2 regions of the Streptomyces sp. NPDC059994 genome follow, and region 2 is predicted to be linked to the other one. Evidence: riboswitches for the same ligand, from Rfam matches in the RefSeq annotation. Region 2 holds a riboswitch; the other holds the start of a gene.
What was found. A riboswitch is a leader RNA that binds a small molecule or an ion and turns the genes downstream of it on or off. The one in region 2 is predicted to bind cobalamin.
Positions count from the first base shown of each region.

Region 1: linked by a shared signal. The riboswitch ahead of ACFWA7_RS12585 (cobalamin biosynthesis protein) and the one ahead of ACFWA7_RS29265 (HoxN/HupN/NixA family nickel/cobalt transporter) in region 2 are both predicted to bind cobalamin.

Region 1 covers NZ_JBHWUR010000018.1:41,771-45,975, reverse strand. The annotation lists gene ACFWA7_RS12600 (class II aldolase/adducin family protein) at 1-41, opposite strand, end outside; gene ACFWA7_RS12595 (anion permease) at 250-1,524, shown strand; gene ACFWA7_RS12590 (hypothetical protein) at 1,553-1,777, shown strand; cobalamin riboswitch at 1,888-2,030, shown strand; gene ACFWA7_RS12585 (cobalamin biosynthesis protein) at 2,138-3,067, shown strand; gene ACFWA7_RS12580 (cobyric acid synthase) at 3,064-4,205, shown strand, end outside.
Region 2 covers NZ_JBHWUR010000079.1:3,049-7,253, reverse strand. The annotation lists gene ACFWA7_RS29275 (penicillin acylase family protein) at 1-1,066, shown strand, start outside; gene ACFWA7_RS29270 (hypothetical protein) at 1,102-1,302, shown strand; cobalamin riboswitch at 1,430-1,638, shown strand; gene ACFWA7_RS29265 (HoxN/HupN/NixA family nickel/cobalt transporter) at 1,666-2,823, shown strand; gene ACFWA7_RS29260 (NAD(P)H-binding protein) at 2,816-3,655, opposite strand; gene ACFWA7_RS29255 (helix-turn-helix transcriptional regulator) at 3,785-4,205, shown strand, end outside.

The sequences.
Region 1 (4,205 bases), on a different contig from region 2:
CAGGCCGTGGCGGTCGCTCCGGAGTCCTTCGGCTCTCCCATGGGGCGATCCTCGCAGGCTCCGCGCAGCGGGCGACGGAGTGAGCAGAATCTCTTCAATGGGGTATATGGCCGGTTCGCGGGGTTTGTCAGGGCCTGGTCGCAGCAAAAACCGGTCGGATACACCGCGAAGCCCGACCCAGTTCACCTTCCGTTCATCCAGGTTACTTACGTTCGTCCAGCCACTGACGTCGAACGATTGACTGGGTAAATGGAACACATCACGCTGCTGCTCGCCATTGTGGTCGTGACAGCTCTAGTGTTCGATTTCACGAACGGTTTCCATGACACCGCCAACGCGATGGCCACGACCATCTCGACCGGCGCCCTGAAGCCCAAAGCAGCGGTCGCCATGTCCGCCGCGCTCAACCTGGTCGGCGCGTTCCTGTCGGTGGAGGTCGCCAAGACGATCTCCGGCGGGATCATCAACGAGAAGGGCATCAGAACAGAGGTCATCTTCGCGGCGCTCGTCGGCGCGATCCTCTGGAACCTGGTGACCTGGCTGCTCGGCCTGCCGTCCAGCTCCTCCCACGCCCTGTTCGGCGGTCTGATCGGCGCGGCCGTGATGTCGGCCGGCTGGTCCTCGGTGAACGGCTCGACCATCGTCACCAAGGTGCTGCTCCCCGCCGTCGCCGCCCCGATCGTCGCGGGCGTCGCCTCGATGCTGGCCACGCGCCTGACGTACCGGATCAACCGAAACGCCGACCCGGCTGCCGAGAAGGCCACCGCCAAGGGGTACCGGGCAGGACAGATCGCCTCCGCCGGGCTCGTCTCACTCGCCCACGGCACCAACGACGCGCAGAAGACCATGGGCATCATCACGCTCGCCCTGGTCGCCGGCGGTGTGCTGCACCCGGGCGCCAACCCCCCGCTGTGGGTCATCGTCTCGGCCGGCATGGCCATCGCCATGGGCACCTACCTCGGCGGCTGGCGCATCATCCGCACCATGGGCAAGGGCCTGACCGAGCTGGCGCCGCCGCAGGGCTTCGCCGCCCAGTCCGGTGCCGCGACCGTCATCCTGGCCTCCTCGCACATCGGCTTCTCGCTCTCCACCACCCAGGTCTGCTCCGGCTCCGTCATGGGCGCCGGCCTCGGCCGCAAGGGCGGTGTGGTCCGCTGGTCCACCGCGACCCGCATGTTCATCGCCTGGGGCCTGACCCTGCCCGCCGCGGGTCTGGTCGGCGCCGGCGCCGAGTTCCTGACCGGCCAGGGCACCTGGGGCATCGTCCTCGTGGCGATCCTGCTGATCGCGGGTGCCGGCTTCATCTGGAAGCTGTCGCGCCGCGAGCCGGTCGACCACAACGACGTCACTGCCGCCGCCACCCCGGCGGAGTCCCCGGCCGAGCCCGCCGGCGTCGTGACCACCGCGATCGCCGCCGTCACCCCGCCGCCCACCGCCGCCGCCGTGGCCGCCGATCTGACGGCCACCATCCCGGCTCCGGCCCCGGTGGCCCCCGTCGACCCGGCCCGCCCGGCCACCGTCTGACCCGGCCGCGCACCCCAAAGGAATCGTCATGCACATCGACTGGGCAGCTCTCGGCACCGTCTTCGGTGTCAGCCTCATCGTCACCGTCGGCCTGGTGGGCCTGTTCACCGTCGGGATCGTCGGCCTCAGCAAGCAGCAGTCGGCCGCGGCCGGCAAGGGCAACGTCGCCGTGGCCCGCACCACCGCCTACCTCTGCTTCGCGCTCTGCGCGGCGGCCGTCGCGTACGGCATCAGTCTGATCGTCGGCAAGTAGCCCGGCCAGCAGCGCCGCACACACCTCGAACCGCCTTCCGGCCCGGCCGGAGGGCGGTTCTCTGTGTGCCCCAACACACTCTCCCGTCGCAGGTCAGCAGCGAGTTGACGGGCGTTCCCGGGCATGGTGGACTGCCCGAGCCATTTACGGCGGCAGAAGAGGAAGCCGGTGCGAATCCGGCGCGGTCCCGCCACTGTCATCGGGGAATCATCCCCGTGAGCCAGGAACTCTCACCGCCGGTCGACGTCGTACCAGGGCGCGGACACCCTGAGTGAGGACATACCGCCATGCGCGCCTGCCTGTTGCCGGCACCTCCCGGAAGTACCAGAGTTCTTCGCGGCGTTGCGGCGGGCTGATCCCATGCGTGCCGATCGCACTTTCGCGTACGGCGCCACCGCCGGTCTCCTCGGCGACCTCCTCCTCGGCGATCCCCGCCGCGGACACCCGGTCGCCGCGTTCGGCCGTGCCGCGGCCGCCGTGGAGCGCACGCTGTGGCGCGACCACCGGGGCTGGGGCGCGCTGCACACCGCCGTGTGCGCCGGAGGCGCCGCGGGCGCCGCACTGCTCGCCACGCGCGCGGTACGAAAGCTTCCCACCGCGTCCGTCGCGCTGACCGCCGCCGCCACCTGGGCCGTCGTGGGCGGCACTTCGCTGGGCCGGGAGGCCCGCGCGATCGGCGAGGCGCTGGAGGCCGGGGACGTCGAGGCGGCCCGCGCGCGCCTGCCGCACCTGTGCGGGCGCGACCCGCAGTCCCTGGACGCGCCCGGCATCGCGCGCGCGGTCGTCGAGTCCGTCGCCGAGAACACCTCCGACGCCGTGGTGGGCGCGCTGGTGTGGGGGGCGCTCGCGGGGGTTCCGGGCCTGGTCGCGTTCCGCGCGGTCAACACGCTGGACGCGATGGTCGGCCACCGCTCGCCGCGCCATCGGCGGTACGGGTGGGCCTCGGCGCGCCTGGACGATGTGGCGGGCTGGCCGGGCGCCCGGCTCACCGCCGCACTGGCGGTGGCCGCCGGGGGCGCGCCGCGCGCCGCCACGCGCGCGTGGCGGGACGACGCCCGCAAGCACCCGAGCCCCAACGCCGGTCCCGTCGAGGCGTCGTTCGCGGGCGCGCTCGGCGTACGGCTCGGCGGCACCCTCTCGTACGGCGGCCGTGTCGAGCACCGGCCCGTGCTGAACGGGGGCGGCCGGGCGGTGGAAGTCCCGGACATCGAGCGGGCGGTGCGGCTGTCGCGCCGGGTGGGCTGGCTGGCGCTGGCTGTGGCGATCGCGGTGAGGAAGGTACGTACATGAGCGGCGGACTGCTGGTCGCGGGCACCACATCGGACGCGGGCAAGAGCGTCGTCACCGCCGGGATCTGCCGGTGGCTGGTGCGCCAGGGCGTGAAGGTCGCGCCGTTCAAGGGGCAGAACATGTCCCTCAACTCGTTCGTCACGCGCGAGGGCGCCGAGATCGGGCGGGCGCAGGCGATGCAGGCGCAGGCGGCGCGCGTCGAGCCGTCCGCGCTGATGAACCCCGTGCTGCTCAAGCCGGGGAGCGACCGGTCGAGCCAGGTCGTACTGATGGGCAGGCCGGTGGGCGAGCTGAGCGCCGGCGGCTACCACGGCGGACGCCAGGAAGCGCTTCTCGGCACCGTCGTGGACTGTCTGGAGCGGCTGCGGGGCACGTATGACGCCGTGATCTGCGAGGGGGCGGGCAGTCCGGCCGAGATCAATCTGCGGCGCACGGACATCGTCAACATGGGCATCGCGCGCGCCGCGAAGCTTCCGGTGGTGGTGGTCGGCGATATCGACCGGGGCGGGGTGTTCGCCTCGTTCTTCGGTACGACGGCGCTGCTGAGCCCCGAGGACCAGGCGCTGGTCGCCGGGTACATCGTCAACAAGTTCCGGGGCGACGTCTCGCTCCTCGAACCCGGCATCGACATGCTGCGCGGGCTCACCGGACGCCACACGTACGGGATCCTGCCGTTCGCGCACGGGCTCGGCATCGATGAGGAGGATGGCCTGCGGGTTTCCCTTCGCGGCGCCGTGCGCGAGTCGGTGGTGGCGCCGCCGGTGGGCGACGACGTGCTGCGGGTCGCGGTCTGCGCGGTCCCGCTGATGTCCAACTTCACGGACGTGGACGCGCTCGCCGCCGAACCGGGCGTGATCGTACGGTTCGTGGACCGGCCCGAGGAACTGGCCGACGCGGATCTGGTCGTCGTGCCGGGAACCCGGGGCACGGTCCGGGCGTTGGAATGGCTGAGGGAACGGGGGCTGGCGCGGGAGCTGGCGCGCAGGGCGGCCGAGGGGCGTCCGGTGCTGGGGATCTGCGGCGGATTCCAGGTGCTCGGAGAGCACATCGAGGACGAGGTCGAGTCACGGGCGGGCGCCGTGGCGGGGCTCGGACTGCTGCCCGTACGGGTGCGGTTCGCGGCCGAGAAGACACTTGC
Region 2 (4,205 bases):
CGTCACCGACGACCGGCTCAAGCGGTGCGCCCTGCCGGGCGAGGACCACGATGTGGCGGGCGTGCTCGACGGTTCGACCTCGGGCTGCGACTGGGGCAGCGACCCCGACGCGGTCGTGCCGGGCATCTTCGGCCCCGGCCACCAGCCCCGGCTGACCCGGACCGACTACGTGGCCAACTCCAACAACGACTCGACCCTGACCAACCCCTCGGCGCCGCTGACCGGTTACCCGCGGATGTACCGCGCCGGAGTGCCGCTCGGGCCGCGCGCCCAGCTCGGGCTCCAGATGATCGCGGGCCGGCGCGACGGCACCGACGGACTCGGCACGCCGGGGTTCACCCTGTCCACGCTGCGGGCGAGCATGCTCGGTAACCGCAACTACACGGCGGAGCTGGGCCGCGACGACGCGGTCGCGATGTGCCGCGCGCACCCCGTCCTGACCGCCACCGACGGCACCGAGGTGGATGTGCGCGCCGCCTGCGGCGTCCTCGCGGCCTGGGACACCCGCGACGACGCCGACAGCCGCGGCGCCGTGCTGTGGCAGGCGTTCCGCACCCAAGTGGGCGGCCGGCACCCGTGGTGGCGCGTTCCGTACGACCCGGCCCAGCCGCTCACCACCCCGCGCGGGCTCAACGGCGACGATCCGCAGGTGCGGCGCGCGCTGGCCGACGCCGTGCGCGGGCTGGCCGCCGACAAGGTGCCCCTGGACGCGCCGATAGGCAGCGTGCAGCGCTGGGCGGGGATCCCGCTGCCCGGCTGCTCCGGCGGTGAGGGCTGCTTCAACGTCGTGAACGCGTCGCCCACGTCGGGCAGCGGCGGCGCCACCCGCCCGAACTCCCCGGAGGACTACGCGTCGGGCTCCAGTTTCATCATGGCCACGGAGCTGACGTCGCAGGGTCCGCGCACCCGTACGATCCTCACCTACGGGCAGTCCGCCAACCCCGAATCGCCCCACTACACCGACCAGGCCGTCCTCTTCTCGCACAAGCGCTGGGTCACGGAACGGTTCACCGAGGCGGAGACGGAGTCCGATCCCCAGCTCCGGACCACGACCCTGCACGGCTGACCGGGGCGATCCGAACGGGCCGCGCCCTCCCCGCGGTGGAGGAGCCGCCCGCGGAGCTGTGGCGGCGTGCGGTGCAGCGGTGGACCGACCCGTTCGTGACCGAGGCGCCCTCCGGCGCGGGCACCACGCACGGCTGGGCCGAGGCCGTGAGACGCATCGACTACCACTTCGGCTCCGACGAGGTCCGCGCCCGCCTTGACCGCCGCCCGGCGTTCCCCGCGCCGACCGGAGGGTGAGGAGTCGGGCCGAGCGGCGGGCCCGCCGCGTGCTGGGAGGTGGGCGGACGGGCCCCGGCGGCCCGCTCGAAAGGTGATCTGCAATCTCCCTGTCCACAGCCAGACTTGCAGGTGAGGCGGGTCGCACCTACGGTTGGCGAGCCGTGGTGTTCGGGAAGACCGGTGCAAGACCGGAGCGGCCCTCGCCACTGTGATCGGGCCCCATGCCGTTCAGGCCATGAACGGCTTCGGGTAGCCCGTCCCGTTGTGCCACTGGCGGCCGTGAGGCCGCTGGGAAGGCGGGGACGGTGCGATACCCCGGAAGCCAGGAGACCGGCCACGGCATCTCGCGTAATGATCCACGAGGTGCTGGAGCGTGAACGAATGACCCTGCCCACCCTGCCCGCCACTTTCCAGTGGCGGCGTGAGGACACCGTCCGCACCGCCTGGCTGCTGGCGGTGATCGCCGCCCTGCACGTCGTGGCGTTCGGCATACTCTTCCTGCTCGTCGTGCCCGAGCACTACGAGGTCGGCTCGAAGACGTTCGGCCTGGGCCTCGGCGTCACCGCCTACACCCTCGGCATGCGGCACGCCTTCGACGCCGATCACATCGCCGCCATCGACAACACCACCCGCAAGCTGATGGCCGACGGCAAACGGCCGGTGTCGGTCGGCTTCTGGTTCGCGCTCGGGCACTCCAGCGTCGTGGTCGCGATGGCGGCGCTGGTCGCCGGGGGCGCGCAGCTCGCGGGCACCCTGATGAACGATGACTCGCCGACCCACCAGACCCTCGGCGTCGTCGGAACGACCGTCTCCGGATCGTTCCTCTACCTCATCGCCGCGCTCAACCTCCTCGCCCTCGTCGGCATCCTGCGGGTCTTCCGGGCCATGCGTGAGGGAACGTACGACGAGGCCGAGCTGGAACAGCACCTGGACTCACGGGGGTTCATGAACCGCCTCCTGGGCCGCTTCACCAAGTCGATCACCCGGCCCGGCCAGATGTACCCCCTGGGCTTCCTCTTCGGGCTCGGCTTCGACACCGCCACCGAGGTCACCCTGATGGTGATGGCCGGCTCGGGGGCGGCCGCCGGGCTGCCCTGGTACGCCGTGCTGTGCCTGCCGCTGCTCTTCGCGGCGGGGATGAGCCTGTTCGACACCATCGACGGTACGTTCATGAACTTCGCCTACCAGTGGGCCTTCTCCAACCCCGTGCGCAAGGTGTTCTACAACCTCACCATCACCGGGCTCTCCATCGCGGTGGCCTTCCTGATCGGCACGATCGAGCTGGTGGGCGTCCTGCACGAAAAGCTCGATCTGAGCGACGGTGTCACCGGCTGGGTCGCGGACCTCGACCTGGACAACGTGGGCTTCATCATCGTCGGCCTGTTCGTCGCGGTGTGGGCCGCGGCCCTGGCGTACTGGCGGTTCGCCAAGGTCGAGCAGCGGTGGGCGGTGCGCGTCGCCGCAGCCGCCGAGGGGCCCGGCCAGGGCGGGCCGGGCACGGCCCGGGACGAGGCCGCCCCGGCCGCGGACGTCATCTGAAGGCCACGACGTTGTCCGCCGCCCAGGCCGTGAACGTACGCGGTGCCCGGCCCAGGACGCGCTCCACGTCCGGACTCACCCGCCGCTCCTCGGGCGTGGGTTCGCCGAGGATGCCGAGCGTGGCCTCGACCACCGGCTCCGGCATGAAACGCATCAGCAGCTCCCGCGCCTCGGCCCGGCTCTGCTCGACGAACCGCACCGACGCCCCCAGCGCGTCACCGATCGCCCGGGCCTGCTCGCGCGGCGAGACCGGGGCCGGTCCGGTGAGTTCGTACGTCCGGCCCGCGTGGCTCCCGTCGCGCAGGGCCACGGCGGCGACCGCGGCGATGTCGGCCGGATCGATGACGGGCAGGCCGACGTCGCCGAAGGGTGCCGTGACCGTCCGCTCGGAGCGGACCGAGGGCGACCACATGTAGGCGTTGGAGGCGAACCCGCTGGGCCGCAGGACCGTCCACTGGAGGCCCGACTCCCGTACGGCGTCCTCGAAGGCGCGCAGCCGGGCATGCGCGGGGGAGTGCGGCCGGGTGGCAGTGGCCTGCGACGACTGGAGGACGACCCGCCGGACCCCGGCGGCCCGCGCCGTGTCGAGGATGGCGTACGGGTCGAGGCCTTCGCCGTCACCGGGGACGAGGAGGTACAGCGCGTCGGCCCCGTCGAGGCCCCGCTTGAGGCTCTCGGGCCGGGCCGGATCGGCCTGCTGGAACTCCACGTTGCCCGGCGTCTCCCCGGCCGGGGCGCGGCGGGAGACCGCGGTCACCCACTCGCCGGCCGAGGCCAGGGTCTGTACGAGGTGTCGTCCGACGTTCCCGGTTGCTCCGGTCACCACAATCATGATCTCTCCCTGATGGTGTGTACGGCGCGGCTCCTGATCAGTCAGCTGATCTCTCCGCGCTCGGTCTGCACTCATCCTGGAAGCCAAACTGGCCATCTCCTGGCCAGTTTTCCCAGGACAATGATCGCTATGAGAGCTGACCGTCTGGTGGCGACCCTGCTGTTCCTTCAGACGCGCGGACGCGTGACCGCGCGTGAGGTGGCGGCGGAGCTGGAGGTGTCCGAGCGCACCGCGCGCCGCGACCTGGAGGCGCTGGCCGCCGCCGGTATCCCCGTGTACTCCCAGCACGGGCGGGGCGGCGGCTGGTCCCTGGTCGGCGGGGCCCGTACCGACCTCACGGGCCTGACCGCCGCCGAGATCCGTGCGATGTTCCTGGTCGCGGGGCCGTCGGCGCACTCGCCCGAACTGCGCACCGCGCTGCGGAAGTTGGTGCGGGCCCTGCCCGCGACGCTCCGGCCCGACGCCGAGGCCGCGTCGAAGGCAGGTGTCACGGACGGCACGGACTGGTCGCGCCTGCCCGTCACCGCGGGCACGCCGCTGCTGGACGCGC